2 regions of the Streptomyces sp. NPDC049837 genome follow, and region 2 is predicted to be linked to the other one. Evidence: riboswitches for the same ligand, from Rfam matches in the RefSeq annotation. Region 2 holds a riboswitch; the other holds the start of a gene.
What was found. A riboswitch is a leader RNA that binds a small molecule or an ion and turns the genes downstream of it on or off. The one in region 2 is predicted to bind S-adenosylmethionine.
Positions count from the first base shown of each region.

Region 1: it holds a riboswitch for S-adenosylmethionine, as region 2 does, so the genes downstream of both, AB0J57_RS17960 (aminotransferase class V-fold PLP-dependent enzyme) here and thrC (threonine synthase) in region 2, are expected to answer to the same signal.

Region 1 covers NZ_JBFAMP010000006.1:49,098-58,891, reverse strand. The annotation lists gene pelF (GT4 family glycosyltransferase PelF) at 1-867, shown strand, start outside; gene AB0J57_RS17980 (hypothetical protein) at 864-2,429, shown strand; gene AB0J57_RS17975 (spherulation-specific family 4 protein) at 2,426-3,142, shown strand; gene AB0J57_RS17970 (endo alpha-1,4 polygalactosaminidase) at 3,184-4,020, shown strand; partial or broken gene AB0J57_RS17965 (transposase) at 4,254-4,430, opposite strand; SAM riboswitch class IV at 4,535-4,652, shown strand; gene AB0J57_RS17960 (aminotransferase class V-fold PLP-dependent enzyme) at 4,826-6,190, shown strand; partial or broken gene AB0J57_RS17955 (glycerate kinase) at 6,267-7,331, opposite strand; gene AB0J57_RS17950 (SLC13 family permease) at 7,328-8,758, opposite strand; gene AB0J57_RS17945 (response regulator transcription factor) at 8,820-9,479, opposite strand; gene AB0J57_RS17940 (ATP-binding protein) at 9,476-9,794, opposite strand, start outside.
Region 2 covers NZ_JBFAMP010000005.1:468,292-478,085, forward strand. The annotation lists gene AB0J57_RS17045 (helix-turn-helix transcriptional regulator) at 1-34, shown strand, start outside; gene AB0J57_RS17050 (DUF397 domain-containing protein) at 15-257, shown strand; gene AB0J57_RS17055 (SRPBCC family protein) at 282-725, opposite strand; gene groL (chaperonin GroEL) at 816-2,438, opposite strand; gene AB0J57_RS17065 (cold-shock protein) at 2,769-2,975, opposite strand; gene AB0J57_RS17070 (ubiquitin-like small modifier protein 1) at 3,386-3,664, opposite strand; gene thrC (threonine synthase) at 3,689-4,972, opposite strand; SAM riboswitch class I at 4,990-5,134, opposite strand; gene AB0J57_RS17080 (glucosyl-3-phosphoglycerate synthase) at 5,250-6,194, shown strand; gene AB0J57_RS17085 (trehalose-6-phosphate synthase) at 6,240-7,682, shown strand; gene otsB (trehalose-phosphatase) at 7,930-8,775, opposite strand; gene AB0J57_RS17095 (DUF3263 domain-containing protein) at 8,813-9,046, opposite strand; gene AB0J57_RS17100 (extracellular solute-binding protein) at 9,078-9,794, opposite strand, start outside.

The sequences.
Region 1 (9,794 bases), on a different contig from region 2:
CTGCGTGAGCGGATCCTGGCGATGCGCTCCATGGGCCTCACCCCGCCGGCCAAGACGTTCATGATCCGTTTCTTCGTCCGGCTGACCGAACTGGGCTACCGCGCCGCAGACATCATCGCCCCGGTCAACCAGTTCAACCAGCGCTGGGAGTTGCGCAACGGCGCCCGGGCCGAGGCGATCCGGACCGTCTACAACGGCGTCGATCCGGCGAAGTTCCCCGCCGCCCGACAGGAGCCCGCCGTGCCCACGCTCGCCTTCGTCGGGCGCATCGACCCGCTCAAGGACCTGGAAACCCTCATCCGTGCCTTCGCGCTGGTCCGGAAGGAGGTCCCCGAGGCCAAGTTGCGCCTGTTCGGCCCGGTGCCCCCGGACAACGAGGCGTACGCGGCGAGATGCGCAAACTTGGTGGCCATGCTCGGGCTCGTCCAGGCCGTCACGTTCGAGGGGCCGATCTCACCCGTGAGCCACGGGTATCAGGCGGGCCACCTCGTGGTGCTCTCCAGCATCTCCGAAGGCTTGCCGTACAGCGTCATCGAGGCGATGACCACCGGCCGTACCACGGTCTCCACCGACGTCGGCGGGGTCGCCGAGGCAGTCGGGGAGACCGGGCTGCTGGTACCGCCACGCGATCCCCAGGCCTTCGGGGCGGCCTGCGTGCGCCTGCTGCGAGACCATGCCCTGCGCCGGCGGTTGGCGGCGGCCGCGCACCACCGGGCGCTGGAGCTGTTCACGATCGACCGGTTCGTGGAGACGTTCCGTGACCTCTACCGCGAGACGGCTCGCCTACGCAGCACGCCGAGCCATGTGCTGCACGAATTCATCGACACCCCGGCGACGCGTCCCCTGCGGGAGAGCGAGGCAGTATGAGCAACACGTTTCCCATGGACCCTGTCCCGGATCCGGTGTCAGAGCTGTCCCAGAGATACCAGCAACTGGTCGCCACGGCGACCGATCCGCTCGAGATCACGGCGGTGCTGGAGAGCGCGGGGTTCAACGACCGCATCGCACAGGAACAGTACCGCGCCGAGGACGTGTTCACGCTGGGCAAGCTCCTGTCCCTCCGTAAGCTCGGCGCCGAAAATGAGACCAGGGTGATGCCGGGCGGCTCAGGTGCGGAAGACGACAGCACCCGCGAGAAGAACGAGCCCGACAGTACGGGCACCATATCCGGGCGTGGGCTGGTCCTGCGCTGTCTGCGCGGACTGCTCTATGCCTTGCCCGCCTTCGTCTCCGTGACCTTGCTTCAGGCGGTCGACCGAACGGTGATCGTCCTCCTGCTCGGCGGACTCGCCCTCAGTTGGGTCTGGGGATCCGGTATGGCCTACCTGGGCTGGGTCCGACTCGGGCACCTCGCCCCTGACAGCGCCCGATGGGAGCTGCGACGGGCTATGTTGACCGGGATCGCGCTCATGAGCGTGCTGTCGGTCATCGCGGCCTACATCGCCCTGGTGATCACCCCGTCCATGGACGTGACCTGGGGAACGCTGGCGATCCTCATCGGTCAGTCGGTCTATTTGATCTCGGCCATGGCCCTGCTCGTGTTCGACCGTGACCTGCGACTGATGCTCGCCTTGCTTCCGGCGACGGCGGCAGGCGCGTTCGTGGTGGCGACCCGGGGCGTCGGACCGCCCAGGGCCGATGCCTACGCGGCGGTGTCCGGAGCCCAGACCGTTGTCGCCGTACCCGAAGCCGCTGTCGGCGTAGGTGCGGTAGCCCCTGCTGCGATGACGGCAACAGCCGTGCTGGCACTCGTCTTCGCCCTCCGGGCGACCCGCGACAGAACGCCTCCAGCGCAACGCATGTCCCCGGCCATGTTGCGCGGCGCGCTCCTGAACAGCGCTTTCGGGCTGCTGGCCACCGTGCTGCTCGTGTACCCCGTTGTCGACTTCCTGCTCCGCGAAGGTGATGAGGCCCAGCCGCTGGCGTTGCCGGTGGCCCTCGCCGCATTGCCGCTGGTGTTGAGCATGGGAGTGGTGGAGGTATTGATGTACCGCCGTCGTCGGATCTCGGCTCGGCTGCTGGCATCGACCGCATCACCCGTGGTCTTCGCTCGTACGGCGTGTCATGCCTTCTCGAGGTTGACGCTGTACTACCTCGTCGTGCTCGCCGCGCTCTCCGGAGCGCTGTACCTCACCACGATGACATTCGCCCCCCACTACACGCCGCCGGTATCGCTGTCCCTCGTCTATCTACTGCTCGGCGCAGCGACCTTTGTCGGGATGGTGGTCAACCAAATGGGTCAGACGCGGGTTGTCCTCATCACGACCTCCGTAGCCGTCGCCGCGTTGTTCGCCAACACCCTGCTCCTCGACGATCCGTTCGCGAATGACACAGGGATGGTCTGGTACGGAATCGTCGCCATAGCGCTGGCGGCGGCACATGGCACGATCCTCTACCGGCTTTGCCGCAGGGCGGTGAACCACCGGTGAGACTCGCGACCCGAGCGGCGCCGGCGTCGCGCGTCGCCGTCCCTGCCTATTTCGACCCGTGCTGTTGCGCCGCGGACTGGGCACAGCTCTGCGCCGCCAGTGCCACCCACCCCGGCCGGGTCGATCTGGTGATCCTCAACCCCGACTCGGGCGTCGGTCGCGACACCGATGATGGCCACCGTACGGTGTGCCGGCAGATGCGCCGGGCCGGGATCAGTGTCGCCGGATACATCAGCACTGGTTACGCCACGCGCCGGGCAAGCGAGGTGCTCGCCGAGGCCACGGCCTACCGAAACTGGTACGGCCTGACCGCGATCTTCATTGACGAGGTCACCGAGGACCGGTCGGGTTGGCCCTACTACCGTGAGCTGGTCACCGCATTGCGGTCCAGCGGAATCCGGCAGGTGGTGATCAATCCTGGGACGCCACCCGACCCCTGCTACGTCGAGCTGGCTGATCTGGTGGTGACCTTCGAGGGACCCTGGTCGGAATACCGGGGCTGGCGACCTCCGAAGTGGAGCCGGCAGTGGCCTTCGTCGCGTGTCTGTCATCTGGTCTTCGACACGCCGGTCTCCGTGTTGGGCCGCGCGGTCGACCTCACTAGAACACGCGGGGCCGGGTACGTGTACGTGACCGACCGCACGCTGCCCAACCCTTGGGAAGCGTTGCCCACCTACTGGCCGGCACTCGTCGGTGTAGCTTCGAGGGTGTGAGACGGATGAGGCGCCCGCGGCGGGCCCGTCTGCTGTGCCGCGTGCCGGCGAGAGCGGTCACGGCGGTGCTTTGCCTGCTTGCCGTGGCGGGATGCACCGTGCAGGAGAGGACGAAGCCGGTCACACCCGACTCGCCCCCACCGGTCGTCGAATCCAGCTCACGCCCGGAAGGCTCCTGGTGGCGGCCCCGGGTCGGGGTGAGCTGGCAGGTGCAGCTTCAGGGCAGGATCGACACTTCGGTCCGGGCCGAGGTCTACGACGTGGACTTGTTCGACGTGCCCGAGGAGACCATCCAGGAGTTGCACCGCCAAGGCCGCAAGGTGATCTGCTACGTCAACGTCGGCGCCCACGAGACGTGGCGACCGGATGCCGACAGGTTCCCGGAGGAGGGGATCGGCAAGCCCCTGGAGGACTGGCCAGGGGAGCGCTGGCTGGACATCCGCCGCCTCGACGTCCTGGAGCCGATCATGGCGGCCCGTATGGACCTGTGCAAGCGAAAGGGGTTCGACGCGGTCGACCCGGACAATGTGAACGGGTACAGGAATGACTCCGGTTTCCCGCTGACCGCCGACGACCAGCTTCGGTACAACCGGATGGTCGCGAGGCTCGCCCATGAGCGTCGGCTCGGCGTGGCGCTCAAGAACGACCTGGCTCAGGTGCCCGATCTGGTCAGGGACTTCGACTTCGCCATCAACGAGGAGTGTGTGGCGAAGAAGGAGTGCGAAGCGCTGGAGCCATTCATCGAAGCCGGCAAGGCTGTCCTGCATGTGGAGTACAACGTCTCTACGGAAGAGTTCTGCCCGCTGACCAAGGCGCTTCACTTCAGCTCGATCCGTAAGCCGAAAGATCTCTCCGCAGGACGGGAGCCGTGTCCATAAGGGAAAGCAACATCTGTCAGCCGTCGGCGATCTTCGGCGTGGTCGGATCACTGCCGGATTGATGATCTGGGGTGCGGGGTGGCGCGGCCGCAGCCGTGGGAGGCCGGCGACGACTGTGGGCGGTGATCGAGTCGCTGCTGCCGAAGGTCGAGCATCGAACACGGCATTCCGGGCGCAGGCGGCATCCGGGTCGACGCGAATAGCCGGCGTTCCCTGGCCGGCCTCAGGACGAGGTCGAAGATCTCGCCGACATTCCGACCTGCCAGCAGCCGGGACCGGAACTGGCTGAGCACCGATTGGTCGAACCCGGTGTCCATCAGCTCCAGACCAAGCGCGTACTTCCAGTCGATCCGCGTGCGCACGGCGTCCGCCACCTGCCGGTCAGACAGCCCCTCGGCGAACTGCGACAGGCCGGCGAACGCCTCCCCCGGTCCACAGGGCGGGGCCCCTTCCCGTGTCCCGGTATCCGGACACGAGTTGCGGAGAGCGACCGCGTGTCATAGCTTCTCGATCAGGTCATGAGTGACAGCGACTACGGCCCCGGCCCGCTGTCCGGCAACCCTCCGTCCGTGGCGGGGTGCCCCGGGTGAAGACCAGGTCGCAGGCAGCGAGGTCTGCGGCAAGCGCGGACCCCTGCACACCCTGGGGTCCTGGTCCTCAAGGGAGCAGTCTCGTGAGCAAGCGAATGCGATAGGGCGTATCGCCCCCTCTTCGGTACCCCCTTTCACCTTTTCCCTGCGCCGCGTCGTGCCGCCTTTCCGACGTGTGGACGCACGGATTCGCCTGCCTTGTACGGGAGTTCGCCATGTCTGTCATCGCCGTTGCCGCCGACCAGTCCGTTTGTTCCCCCCTGCCCGTTCTGGGGCGGGATGTCACCGTGCCGCTCGTCACCGGTGGCGAGGTCACGTACGCCGCCCTCGACTACGCCGCCAGCGCGCCCGCCCTCCAGCGGGTGTGGGACGACGTGGCCGCCTACGCGCCGTACTACGGCAGCGTGCACCGGGGGGCCGGGTACCTGTCGCAGTTGTCGACCGACCTGTTCGAGAACAGCCGCGCCGCGGTCGCGGAGTTCCTGGACTGCCGCGAGGGCGACCAGGTCGTCTTCACCCGGTCGACGACCGACTCGCTGAACCTGCTGGCCGCCGCGCTGCCCGCCGGCTGCCAGGTCTTCGTCTTCGAGACCGAGCACCACGCCTCGCTGCTGCCCTGGAGGGACGCCCAGGTCACCTACCTCAACGCGCCCCGGACCCCGGGCCAGGCCGTCGAGTCGCTGGAGCGGGCGCTCGCCGACCGGGACCCGTATGGTCCGGCGTTGGTGTGCGTCACCGGCGCGTCCAACGTGACCGGCGAGCTGTGGCCCGTGCGTGAACTGGCCGCCGCCGCCCACGCCCACGGCGCCCGCATCGTCCTGGACGCCGCGCAGCTCGCGCCCCACCACCCGGTCTCGGTGCGCGACCTGGACGTCGACTGGGTGGCGTTCTCCGGGCACAAGCTGTACGCCCCGTTCGGCTCCGGCGTCCTCGCCGGGCGCGCTGACTGGCTGCGGGAGGCCGAGCCGTACCTGGCCGGCGGCGGCGCGTCCCGGAAGGTCGCCCGGCGCGCCGACGGCGGGGTGGACGTCGAGTGGCACACCACCGCCGCCCGCCACGAGGCCGGATCGCCCAACGTCATCGGCGTGTACGCCATCGCCTCCGCCTGCAAGGCGCTCACCGAGGCCGGGTTCGATGACCTGGTCGCCCGTGAGCGGTACCTGATCGGCAAGGTCCGCGAAGGGCTCGCCGAGGTGCCCGAGGTGAAGGTGCTGTCGCTCTTCGGCGACGACGCTCCCCGCGTCGGTGTCATCTCGTTCGTGGTCGAGGGCTGGAACAGCTCGCACTTCGCGGCGGCGCTGTCCGCCGAGTACGGGATCGGCGTCCGTGACGGCCTGTTCTGCGCCCACCCGCTGGTGCGCACCCTGCTCGGCAGCGACCCGCAGGACGTCGGCGAGTGCGGCGCGCCCGAGGCGGCGCCGGGTGAGAAGTCGCTCAACGCCATCCGGGTCAGCTTCGGGGCGGGGACGCCGGACGAGCACGTCGAGCGGTTCGTTCGGGCCGTGAAGGAGCTCGTACGGGACGGGGCGAAGTGGAACTACCGTACGGAGGACGGGCGCTGTGTGCCCGACCGCGGCTGACCAGCCGGGTGCCCACCAGGACCGTGCGCAGCGCCCGCTCGGCGGCGTCCGCCAGCAGCTCGGCCGCGCGGTCCAGGGCGTCCGGCAGCGGTAGGGGGCCGGGCGCGATCGACTCGTAGGCGTCCAGCCCCGCCTCCCGGGCGCCCTCGCCCAGCGTGCCGGCCAGCGCGAGCACCGGCACGCCCGCCTCCCGCGCCCGGCGCGCCACCTCGCCCGGCACCTTGCCGCGCACGGTCTGGGCGTCCAGGGCGCCCTCGCCGGTGATCACCAGGTCGGCGTGGCCCAGCCGGGCGCCCAGGTCCAGCCCGTCGAGGAGCACCTCGAAGCGCGGGAGCAGTCGGGCGCCCACCGCCGCGAGCCCGGCGCCCAGCCCGCCCGACGCCCCCGTGCCGGGCGCGTACCGCAGGTCCACCTCCGGGGCGAACGCCGACGCCAGCGCGGCCGACCAGTGCTCCAGCGCCGCCGACAGCTCCTCGCACTGCGCCGGGGTGGCGCCCTTCTGGGGGCCGAAGACCCGGGCCACGCCCCGCTCGCCGCACAGCACGTTGTACGGGTTGCACGCCACCAGCAACTCGGCGCCCGCCAGCCTCGGATCGAGCCTTCCCGTGTCGATGGCCGCCAGGTGGGCCAAAGCGGAACCGCCGTACGGAAGTTCGTCACCGCTCGCGTCCAGGAGCCGCACGCCCAGCGCCTGGAGCGCGCCCGCGCCCCCGTCCGACGTACCCGAGTCGCCGCAGCCGACCAGGACCCGCCGGGCGCCCGCGTCCAGGGCGGCCCGGATCAGCTCGCCCACCCCGTACGTCGTCGTGGCGCCCGGGTCGCGGCGGCCCGGCGGCACGAGGGCCAGCCCCGCGACGGCGGCCATCTCCACGACCGCCGAGCCGTCCCCGAGGAGCGCGAAGTGGCTGTCGACCGGGTCGCCCAGCGGCCCGGTGGCCGGCCGGGACACCAGGTGCCCGCCCGTCGCGGCGGCCAGCGCCTCCGCCGTGCCCTCCCCGCCGTCGACCAGCGGGATCAGGTCCAGCTCGGCGTCCGGCAGGACCCGCGCCACCCCCTCGGCGATGGCCTCGGCGGCCTGCCGGGCGGACAGGGACTCCTTGAAGCCGCTGGGCGCGACGGCGATGCGGTACGGAACGTTCACGGCTGGGTCTCCAGGAGGACGGGCACGCCGAGCAGCGGCCAGACGGTCAGGGCGAACAGCAGGACCAGGCCCGCCGTGAGCGGGGCGAGCACCGCCGACAGCCGCAGCAGGTCACGCGGCGTGTAGGTGGGCACGCCGTCGGGGACGTCGGAGAACAGCGCCACCGGCTTCGCGGAGGCGGGCAGCGTGTGGCAGAACCCGGCCGCCGCCGTCGAGGCGAGCGCGGCGGCCACCGGGTTGACCCCCGCCGCGGTCGCCGCCACGACCACCAGCGGGACGAGCACCGAGGAGCGGGCCGAGCGGGACTGGAGCACCAGGTGCGCCGCCGTGCTGACGACCACCACGACGGTGAGGAACAGCCATGGCGGCGCGTGCACCGGCACCCCGGCCACCAGCCACTTCGCCGCGCCCGAATCGGCGAGCGCCACGCCCATCGCCATCGTCGCCGCCATGAACAGCAGCAGCGGCCAGGGCACGGTCGTCAGGCCGTCCTTGAGCCGTACCGTCCCCAGCGCAGGCGACGCGGCCACCACCGCGCCGATCAGCGCGACCACCGCCGGTGACACCCGGTGCACCGGCTCGCTGCACCACAGCACCACCACCGTGGCCAGCAGCAGCGCGCAGCGCGCCTCGGCGGTGGACAGCGGGCCCGTGACGGGCGTGGGGGAGTGCGCCTCGATGTCGGCCGGGGTGATGTGCACCGGTTCGCTCCGGTCGGCCCGCGAAGTGGTCGTCAGCAGTACGGCCTCGGCGGCCAGATGGGACGACACGATCGCCAGCGGCAGCCCCAGCAGCAGCCACTGGACGAACCCCAGCCGCTGCCCGGTCTGCTCCCACAGCACATTGACGGTGATCAGATGCGCCCCGGCGCCGATCAGCGTGGCGACGGCCGACAGCAGCACCACCGTCGGGAACAGCAGCGCCAGCATCACCACCAGCCGCTTGCGCTCCGCCAGGACTTCGGCCAGCGCCAGGAACACGGGCAGGGCCAGCGCGGCCCGCCCCGAGGTCGCCGGGACGGCGAACGACGTCACGACCAGCGCGGCGGTCGTCAGGTGGACGAGCTGGCGCACCGTGCGGGCGCCGCTCACCAGGAACGCGGCCGCCCGCCCGGCGAGCCCCGTCCGGGTGACCGCGGCCGCCAGCACGAACGCGCAGATCAGCAGCCAGATCGTCTCGTCGCCGAGCGTGGCGAAGAGGGTCTCGCTGCTGATCACCCCGGTCGCGGTGAGCGTCAGGCCCGCGCCCAGCGCGATGTACGTGTCGTCGACGGGGGTGGCGATCCAGGCGATGGTGGCGAGCACGAAGACGGCCAGGGTCAGGCGCGCCTCGCCGCCGAGTCCGGGGAACCGGTTCGGCAGGGCCAGCAGCGCGCACACACCGAGCGCGCCGCCCAGCCAGGCCGCCCGGCTGAGGGAGTGGGTCACGGTGATCAGTCTGGATACGCGCCGTGAGTCCTCAATGAGCCCTTTGTTAAGGAAAGTTCATCTACGGCAGGCGATAGCCCATGCCGCGCACCGTCTCCAGCCGTTGCGCGCCCAGCTTCTTGCGCAGGTTCCGTACGTACACGTCCACGATGTTCGAGCCGGGGTCGAAGTCGTACCCCCAGACGTGGGACAGGATCTGCTCCCGCGACAGCACCTGGCCGGGATGGCGCAGGAACAGCTCCAGCAGCACGAATTCACGCGCCGTCAGGTCGACGGTCCGGTCCCCCGCGCGGGCCCGGCGGGTGCGCAGGTCCAGCCCGAGGTCGCCGCTGCGCAGCACCGTCACCTCCGGCGCGCGGGCGGCGGTGCGCAGCCGGAGCCGTACCCGTGCCAGCAGCTCCTCGAACCGGAACGGCTTGGTCATCCAGTCGTCCGCCCCGCCCTCCAGGCCGGCCACCGTGTCCCGTACCGAATCCCGTGCGGTCAGCACGATGACCGGCAGCGTGACGCGGGCCTCGCGCAGCTCCCGCAGCACGGTGAAGCCGTCCCGGCCCGGCAGCCCGATGTCCAGCACCATCAGGTCGAACCCGCCGGTGACGGCGTAGTCGAGAGCGGTGTCGCCGTCGGCGGCGACGGTCGTGGTGAACGCGTTGGCGCGCAGCCCCTTCTCGACGAAGGAGGCGATCCGCTCCTCGTCCTCGGCGATCAGAATGCGGTTCACTCGTCCTCCTCCAGTACGAGTACGAAGGTGGCGCCGCCGCCCTCGGTACGGCGCAGCTCCACCCGGCCCCGGTGGCCCTCGGCGATGGCCTTCACGATGGACAGCCCCAGCCCCGCGCCGCCGCCCGCGCGGGTGCCGCGCCGGGCCGTGCCCCGCCGGAACCGCTCGAAGATCACGGCGGCGTCCTCGGCCCGCACACCGGGCCCGGTGTCGGCGACGTACAGCTCGATCCGGCCCTCGGCCTCGCGCGAGCCGATCCCTATGCGCTGCCCGGGGACGGTGTGCTGGACGGCGTTCTGCGCGAGCTGCACCATC
Region 2 (9,794 bases):
GGAGGATTACGCCCATGAAGATCGACATCCTTGAGTGGCGCAAGTCGAGCTACAGCGACGCCAGCGGCGGGAACTGCCTGGAAGTCGCCACGTGGCGCAAGTCGACGTACAGCGGCCCCAGCGGCGGCGACTGCCTCGAAGTGGCCGACGGCCACCCCGACCTCGTCCCCGTCCGTGACTCCAAGAACCCCACCGGCCCCAAGCTCGTGTTCCGGGCCGCCGCCTGGTCCGCGTTCGTAGCGGGCCTCAAGCGATAAGAGAGCGCGACGGCCCCGGGACCATCACGCCCCGGGGCCGTACCGCATCTCCAGCAGGTGCCGCAGCATGGCGAGGTCCTTGCGGTTGGCGCGCCGTACCGCCATGGCGGCGAGGCGGCTGCCGCCTCCGCCACGGTTCCGCAGCGTCATCCGCGTCCGGTCGCCCTCGACCCCGTACGGCTCCCAGGTGTACGTGGTCTCCATGGGGAACGGGCCTTGATCCGCCCGCATCACAAGCTTCCGCCCGGGCTCGTACTCGACGATCTCGTACGTGTAGACGAGCCGGCGACCGAGGAAGCGGGCGACGAACGCGGCCCTGGCGCCCACCCGTACCTCCGACTCGGTCTCCCACTCCACCGACACGATGTTCCGGTACCACTCGGGCGCGGTCGAGGGATCGGCGGCGTACGCGGCGACGAGGTCGCACGGGGCGTCGATCACGGTCTCGGTCAGGACGTCGACGGCCATGAGACCAGCGTAGAACGCCCGAGGGCGGCACCCCCTGGGAGAAGGGGTACCGCCCTCGGAACGAAAGGACGTGTCTGATCCGCGAGCGGATCAGAAGTCCATGTCACCGCCCGGCATGCCGCCCGGAGCACCGGCCGCGGCCTTCTCCGGCTTGTCGGCGATGACGGCCTCGGTGGTGAGGAAGAGCGCCGCGATGGAGGACGCGTTCTGCAGGGCAGAGCGGGTCACCTTGGCGGGGTCGATGATGCCCTCGGCGATCATGTCGACGTACTCACCGGTCGCGGCGTTCAGGCCGTGGCCGACGGGCAGGTTGCGCACCTTCTCGACGATGACGCCGCCCTCGAGACCACCGTTGACGGCGATCTGCTTCAGCGGGGCCTCAAGGGCCAGCTTGACGATGTTGGCGCCGGTCGCCTCGTCGCCCTCGAGCTCCAGCTTCTCGAAGACGCTGGACGCCTGGAGCAGGGCCACGCCACCACCGGCGACGATGCCCTCCTCGACGGCGGCCTTGGCGTTGCGCACCGCGTCCTCGATGCGGTGCTTGCGCTCCTTGAGCTCGACCTCGGTGGCGGCACCGGCCTTGATGACGGCCACGCCGCCGGCCAGCTTCGCCAGGCGCTCCTGGAGCTTCTCGCGGTCGTAGTCCGAGTCGGAGTTCTCGATCTCGGCGCGGATCTGGTTGACGCGACCCGCGACCTGCTCGCTGTCACCGGCACCGTCGACGATGGTGGTCTCGTCCTTGGTGATGACGACCTTGCGGGCGCGGCCCAGCAGGTCCAGGCCGGCGTTCTCCAGCTTGAGGCCGACCTCCTCGGAGATGACCTGGCCACCGGTGAGGATGGCGATGTCGTTCAGCATGGCCTTGCGGCGGTCGCCGAAGCCCGGGGCCTTGACGGCGACGGACTTGAACGTGCCACGGATCTTGTTGACGACCAGGGTCGACAGGGCCTCGCCCTCGACGTCCTCGGCGATGATCAGCAGCGGCTTGCCGGACTGCATGACCTTCTCCAGCAGCGGGAGCAGGTCCTTCACCGCGGAGATCTTGGAGTTGACGATCAGGATGTACGGGTCGTCGAGCGACGCCTCCATACGCTCCATGTCGGTGGCGAAGTACGCCGAGATGTAGCCCTTGTCGAAGCGCATACCCTCGGTGAGCTCCAGCTCCAGACCGAAGGTCTGGGACTCCTCGACGGTGATGACGCCTTCCTTGCCGACCTTGTCCATGGCCTCGGCGATGAGCTCGCCGATCTGGGTGTCGGCGGCGGAGATGGAGGCCGTGGAAGCGATCTGCTCCTTGGTCTCGACATCCTTCGCCTGCTCCAGCAGCGCGCCGGAGACGGCCTCGACGGCGGTCTCGATGCCGCGCTTCAGGGCCATCGGGTTGGCACCGGCGGCGACGTTGCGCAGACCCTCGCGGACGAGCGCCTGGGCGAGAACGGTCGCGGTGGTCGTACCATCACCGGCGACGTCGTCCGTCTTCTTGGCGACTTCCTTGACCAGCTCGGCGCCGATCTTCTCGTACGGGTCCTCGAGCTCGATCTCCTTGGCGATGGAGACACCATCGTTGGTGATCGTGGGGGCGCCCCACTTCTTCTCGAGGACGACGTTGCGACCCTTGGGGCCCAGGGTCACCTTGACGGCGTCGGCGAGCTGGTTCATGCCGCGCTCGAGGCCGCGCCGTGCCTCCTCGTCGAACGCGATGATCTTGGCCATGTGAAGTGGTCCTCCCGGACTGGGGTGGATGCTCCGGACCGCGCTGGCGCCCGCGACGGACGGCCTGCATGCCCCTGTGGTTCCTTGCCCCACCGGCCTGCGGACCTCACCGACCCGGTCCTTCGTTGTCACTCTCACCTTCAGAGTGCTAACGCCAATGATTAGCACTCGACCCCTACGAGTGCAAGCGCCTCTCGCATACGAGACAGGGGTCCGCCAGGGGCAGGACAGGGGTCCGGACACGCGCGAGGGGCCCGCGTCCCCTGGAACGCGGGCCCCTCGGCACTTGCGATGTCGACAGTCGATGGTCGGTCGATCGCGACGCGGCTCTCAGCCGGCGGCGAGCTTGACCATGTCCGCCTGCGGACCCTTCTGGCCCTGCGAGATCTCGAACTCGACTCGCTGACCTTCTTCAAGGGTGCGGTAGCCGTCCATCTGGATCGCGCTGTAGTGGACGAAAACATCCGCACCACCGTCGACCGCGATGAAGCCGTACCCCTTCTCCGCGTTGAACCACTTGACGGTGCCCTGAGCCATGCCTAACTCCCCTATTACTGGCCCTTGCACAGGACCGCACTTCGCGGACCCGGGTCAGACCTCACCCGCTGACAGGTGCGGGCGTGCGCCGGAACGCGTCGACCGCCGCTGAATGTATCTGCCCAACTGCCGTCTGCAACAGGTCAATCGGACGAGAATTCCGAGCATGGGTGAACGGAAAAGATGGCCGAATTGGCCAGAATCCCGGGCAAGTCGGGCCCGGCAAAGTGCGCAAATGGCGCAACTCTCAAGCTCACATTGACTGCATCTTGTCGCCGCCTCGCCCCATTCTCATATGCGGGCGGCACTGGCAGCGGCGGGGACTTCCCCAACTCTACCGCGCTCAACCATGCAGAATTGCCCCCTCCGCTTAGCTCGCGGAGGGGGCAATGGAGGTAACGCTGCGTACGTCAGCAGCCGCCTGCGACGGCCGGAATGATGGAGACACCCGCCCCGTCGGGCGTGGCGGTCTCCAGACCCTGCTCGAAGCGCACGTCATCATCGTTGACGTACACGTTCACGAACCGGCGGAGCTTGCCCTGGTCGTCCAGGACGCGGGCGGCGATGCCCGGGTGGTTCTTCTCCAGCGACTCGATGACCTCGGAGAGGGTCGCGCCCTCCGCCGTGACCTCGGCCTGGCCGTCCGTGTACGAACGGAGGATGGTGGGGATGCGGACGTTGACGCTCATGTTCGTGGTGCCTTTCAGGTCGGGTCAGGCCAGGCCGGCGTCGCGGAACGCGTCCAGGCTCGGGCGGATCGTCGCGGTCGGGCCCGTCGTCGGGGCCACCGCGTCGAGGGTCTTCAGGCCGTCGCCCGTGTTGAGCACGACCGTGGTCAGCGACGGGTCCAGCAGACCCGCCTCGATCAGCTTCTTCGTCACGCCCACGGTCACCCCGCCCGCCGTCTCGGCGAAGATGCCCTCGGTCCGGGCCAGCAGCTTGATCGCGTCCACGACCTGCTCGTCGTTGACGTCCTCCACCGCGCCGCCCGTCCGGCGCGCGATGTCCAGGACGTACGGGCCGTCGGCCGGGTTGCCGATCGCCAGCGACTTGGCGATGGTGTTCGGCTTCTGGGGCCGTACGACGTCGTGACCGGCCTTGAAGGCCGCCGACACCGGGGAGCAGCCCTCCGCCTGGGCGCCGAAGATCTTGTACGGCTTGTCCTCGACCAGGCCGAGCTTGATCAGCTCCTGGAGCCCCTTGTCGATCTTCGTGAGCTGCGAGCCGGATGCGATCGGGATGACGAGCTGGTCGGGCAGTCGCCACCCGAGCTGCTCGCAGATCTCGTACGCCAGCGTCTTCGAACCCTCGGCGTAGTACGGCCGCAGGTTGACGTTGACGAAGCCCCAGCCCTCGCCCAGCGGGTCGCCGATCAGCTCGGAGCAGAAGCGGTTCACGTCGTCGTAGGTGCCCTCGATGCCGACCAGGTCACCGCCGTAGACCGCCGCCATGACGACCTTGCCCTGCTCCAGGTCGTGCGGGATGAACACGCACGACCGGAAACCGGCCCGCGCGGCCGCGGCGCCGACGGCACCCGCCAGGTTGCCCGTCGAGGAGCAGGAGAGGGTGGTGAAACCGAAGGCGCGGGCGGCCTCCAGGGCCTGGGCGACGACACGGTCCTTGAAGGAGTGCGTCGGGTTGCCGGAGTCGTCCTTGACGAACAGTTTGCCCGGCTCGACGCCCAGCTCACGGCCCAGGTTGTCGGCCTGGACGAGCTTGGTCCAGCCCGGGTTCAGGTTCGGCTTGTCGGTCACGTCCGCCGGGACGGGGAGCAGTGGCGCGTACCGCCAGATGTTCGCGGGCCCGGCCTCGATGCGCTTGCGCAGCCCCTCGGGGTCGCCGACCGGCAGGTCGTACGCGATCTCCAGGGGCCCGAAACACAGCTCACAGGCGAAAATGGGACCGAGCTCGAAGCGCTCGCCGCATTCGCGACAGGAGAGGGCGGAAGCAGGCCCGAGGTCGACGTTCTTGGCGGTGGCGACAGTCTGTACAGCCATGGAGGCGAGGCCCTTTCTCCTCATCTTCCTCATGGCGCACTTCGCCATGAGACGGATTTGGCACCTTCCCTAGCCGGGGCCTCGCGCAAGATCTTGCGAGTGCCGGCTGGAGGGTTGCCGGGGCTTCAACGGGCCGTATCCCTCTGCCCCTCTGGATGAGCGGTATTCGATTGTCTGCACGGGGACCCGACATGCGACGGTCATCCGCGTTGTTCAAGACTGTAACCGAACCCCCGGACACTTGAGATGGTCGTCCGAAACGCGAGATGGAGATCACGTGCTGGAAGAGGTGGAGCGCTGGCTGGAGCGGCGGTCCTGGTCCGTGGCCGACCGACCGCTCGACCGGCTGCTCGCGGCCAAGCACAGTACGACCGTCAGTGTCGTCCTGCCGGCGCTGAACGAGGAGGCGACGGTCGGCGACATCGTCACCGTCATCCGCCGCGACCTCATGTCCCCCTCCGCGCCCCTCGTCGACGAACTCGTGGTGATCGACTCGGGCTCCACGGACCGCACCTCCGAGGTCGCCGCCGCCGCGGGCGCGCGCGTGGTGCACCGGGACGCGATACTCCCCCGCATACCCGCCCTCCCCGGCAAGGGCGAGGTGCTGTGGCGCTCCCTCCTCGCCACCAGCGGCGACATCGTCTGCTTCGTCGACGCCGACCTGCGTGACTTCTCGGCCGATTTCGTCACCGGCATCGTCGGCCCGCTTCTCACCGACCCGTCCGTCCACTTCGTCAAGGCCATGTACGACCGGCCCCTCGCGGGCGTCGCCGGCCACGGCGGGCGGGTGACCGAGCTGGTGGCGCGGCCGCTGCTGAACCTGCACTGGCCCCAGCTCGCCGGGTTCGTCCAGCCGCTGGGCGGCGAGTACGCGGCCCGCCGCTCGCTCCTGGAGCGGCTGCCCTTCCCCGTCGGCTACGGGGTCGAGCTGGGCCTCCTCGTGGACGCCCTGCACACCGTGGGCCTCGACGCCCTCGCCCAGGTGGACGTGGGCGTGCGCAAGCACCGGCACCAGGACGAGCGGGCGCTGGGCCGGATGGCGGCGGCGATCTACCGCACGGCCCAGCTCCGGCTGTCGCGCGGGCACCTGGTGCGGCCCCGGCTCACCCAGTTCGACCGGGGCGACGACGGCTTCGTGCCGCGCACGCACGAGGTCGACACCGAGGAGCGGCCGCCGATGATCGAGGTGGCCGAGTACGCACGGCGCCGCCGGGTGGCGTGAGTGCCGTACGTTTGAGCGTTTCCGCTACGGGCTAGGTTCGTCTCCATGGCAGCCCAGATTCTCGTCGCCTCCAACCGCGGTCCGGTCAGCTACGTCCCCCGCGAGGACGGCACGTTCGACACCCGGCGCGGCGGGGGCGGGCTGGTGTCGGGACTCTCCGCGATCGGTCCGGACGCGGGCGCGCTGTGGGTGTGCGCGGCGCTGAGCGACGGCGACCGGCAGGCGGTGCAGCGGGGCATCGCGGCCGAGCCGGGCGTGAAGATGCTCGACATCGACGCACGCGTGCACGCGGACGCGTACAACGGCATCGCGAACTCGGTGCTGTGGTTCGTGCACCACATGCTGTATCAGACGCCCCTGGAACCGGTCTTCGACGCCGAGTTCCGCCGCCAGTGGGTCGCCTACCGCCTCTACAACCGGGCGTTCGCCGAGGCCCTCGCCCAGGAGGCGGCCGACGGCGCCGCCGTCCTCGTCCAGGACTACCACCTGGCCCTCGTCCCCGGCATGCTCCGCGAGCTGCGCCCCGACCTGCGGATCGGGCACTTCTCGCACACGCCGTGGGCGCCGCCGGAGTACTTCTCGATGCTCCCCGACGACATCGCCGAGGAACTCCTCCTCGGCATGCTCGGCGCGGACCGCCTCGGCTTCCTGACCTGGCGCTGGCTCAAGGCGTTCCAGTCCTGCTGCGCGACGTCCCTCCGGGACATGGACGTCCAGGCCCTCTGGCCCAAGGACCTCCCCCCGAGCGTCGAACACATGACCCACGGCCGCCCCCGGCGCACCGAGCTGGGCGTGCACGGCCTCGGCGCGGACGGCGACTTCCTCCGTGACCGCTCACGCCGCCCCGACGTCGGCGACCGGATGGCTACCCTCCGCGACCAGATCGGCCCCGGCCGCAAGACGATCGTCCGCGTCGACCGCACGGAACTCTCCAAGAACATCGTGCGCGGCCTGCTCGCCTACCGGCACCTGCTCGCCGAGCGCCCGGAGTGGCGCGAACGGGTGGTCCACCTCGCCTTCGCCTACCCCTCCCGCCAGGACCTGGCGGTCTACCGCGAGTACACCGCCCAGGTGTCCGAGCTCGCGGACGAGATCAACGCGGAGTACGGCGTCGACGGCTGGACGCCCGTCATCCTCCACGTCGAGGACGACTTCGCCCGCTCCCTGGCGGCGTACCGCCTGGCGGACGTCGCGCTGGTCAACCCCATCCGCGACGGCATGAACCTCGTCGCCAAGGAGGTCCCCGTCGTCTCCGACACCGGCTGCGCCCTCGTCCTGTCCCGCGAGGCGGGCGCGTACGAGGAGCTGCGCGAGGACGCGATCACGGTGAACCCCTACGACGTGGTCGGCACGGCCGACGCCCTCCACGAGGCCCTCTCCATGCCCGCCGCCGACCGCGCGGACCGCACGAAGCGCCTCGCCGCCGCGGCGACGTCCCTCCCCCCGGCCCGCTGGTTCCTGGACCAGCTCACCGCGCTCCGTCCCTGACGGGGGCTCCGCCCCCGGACCCCCGGCGCGGCAGCTTCGCGCCGCGAAGAACCCCCGGCAGTCAGACGCACGACGGCCGGGGTGGGGCCGTGCAGGGTCGCCCCCGCAGAGGTTGGCGGCAAAGGTCGGGCTCCCAAGGACTCGTGACCCAAGGCCGCCGGCCTCGAGGAGGTGAGCCCGGAGGGGCCACGCCCCACACCCACGGGTTCCGGGCGCCGCGCCCGGGCAGGGGCGACCAGCGGCCCGGTCAGGCGGCGGCAGCCGCCAGGGCGGACAGGAGCGCGACCACTCCCGCCGGGCCCGGGACCTGGAGGTCGGCGCGGCCGGCGACCTCGGTGACTTCGTCGCTGCCGCTGCACACCAGCAGGCCCGGCAGCCCGTCCGACCGGAGCTTCTCGACCGCCGCGAACGCCGGAAGGTCGCCCAGGTCGTCGCCCGCGTACACGACCACCTCCGCGCCCGTCTCCCGGACGTACTCGGTGAGCGCCACGCCCTTGTCGACGCCCGGGGGGCGGAGTTCCAGGACCAGGCGGCCGGGTTCGAGGACCAGGCCGTGCCGGGCCGCCAGGTCGGACAGCGGGGCGCGCAAGGCGTCGAAGGCCGCCTGCGGGTCCTCCGCGCGGCGGGTGTGGACGGCCACCGCGCGGCCCTTCTCCTCGATCCACGTGCCGCGCCACGCGCCCACCTGGTCCAGGAACCCGGGCAGCTCGGCGCGGACGGCAGCCACGCCCGGGTGCTCGGGGGCGGCGCGGACCGTGCCGGTGACGGCGTCCCACCGTTCGGCGCCGTAGTGGCCGAGGACCACCAGGTGCTCCAGGCCCGGCACCCCGGCGAAGCCGCCGTACCGTACCGCCACGCCCGCCGGGCGGCCGGTGATGACCGCGACGGACGCGACGCGCGGGGCGAGCGCGGCGATGGCGGCGACGGCACCGGGGTGGGCCCGGGCCTGCTCGGGGTCGTCCACGATGTCGGCGAGGGTGCCGTCGAAGTCGAGGGCGACGACCGCCCGCCCGGGACGGTCCAGGAACGCGGCGAGGCCGTCGCGGCCCGCGGGCGTGGCGGGACGCGGCAAGGAATCCGGTTGGGTGCCCATGCACCGAAACCTATCCAGGGCCCCGCCCGCGCACACCTCAGCGCCGCGCCTCCCGCGACGCCCGTACGCGCCGCAGGCGGTTGACGGTGACCGGGTCGTGCTCCAGCGCCCTCGGGTCGTCGAGGAGCGCGTTGAGCAGTTGGTAGTACCGGGTGGGCGACAGGCCGAGCTGCTCGCGTATCGCGCGTTCCTTGGCACCGGGGCCGGGCCAGGAGCGCCGTTCCATGGCGAGGACGGCCCGGTCCCGTTCGGTGAGTGGCTCGGCGGTCATATGAGCAACATAGTCAACGTGGTCGACGCGGTTACTCGGCCGCTTCCGCGTCCTCGGCGTCCCGCGCTATCCCCGACAGCACCGCGTCCGGGTCGCCGTCCGGCGCGACGGCCTTGCCGATGTTCTTCTTGACGCTCTCGCTCACCTTGGCCCAGGACGTCTGACCCACCGGGTACAGCTCGGACGTGGGCAGCTCCTCCAGGAACGGCCACAGGTCCTTGTGCTTCGCATCGGCGCGCATCGCGGTGCTGGCGGTCGTGGTGACGGGGAGGATGTCGTACTGGTCGGAGAAGGCCAGCACGTTCTTGTCCTCGTACACGTACGTCAGGAACTCGCCGATCTGCTTGCGGTGGTCGTTCTGCTTGAACGCCATCATCCAGTCGGCCACGCCCATCGCCGGCCTGGATTCGCCGTCGGGGCTCGGCAGAGGCACCTTGCCGACCTGGATGCCGGCCTTCTCGGCGGCCTCCATCAGCGTGGGGTGGCCGTTGAGCATGCCGACGTCACCGCGGATGAAGGCGTCGAAGGCCTCCTGCCGGTCGAGGTCTCCGGGGGCGACCGGGCCGGTCAGCCCGCGCCTGACCAGGTTGTTCTTCAGCCAGGTGAAGGTGGCGATGTTGGCGTTGGAGTTGATGTCGTAGGAGATGTCGCTGGTGTCGCGGTACCCGCCGCCACCGGCCAGCATCCACATCATGGTCTCGGCCTGGGACTCCTCGGAGCCCAGCGGCAGCGCGAAGGGGTACTTCAC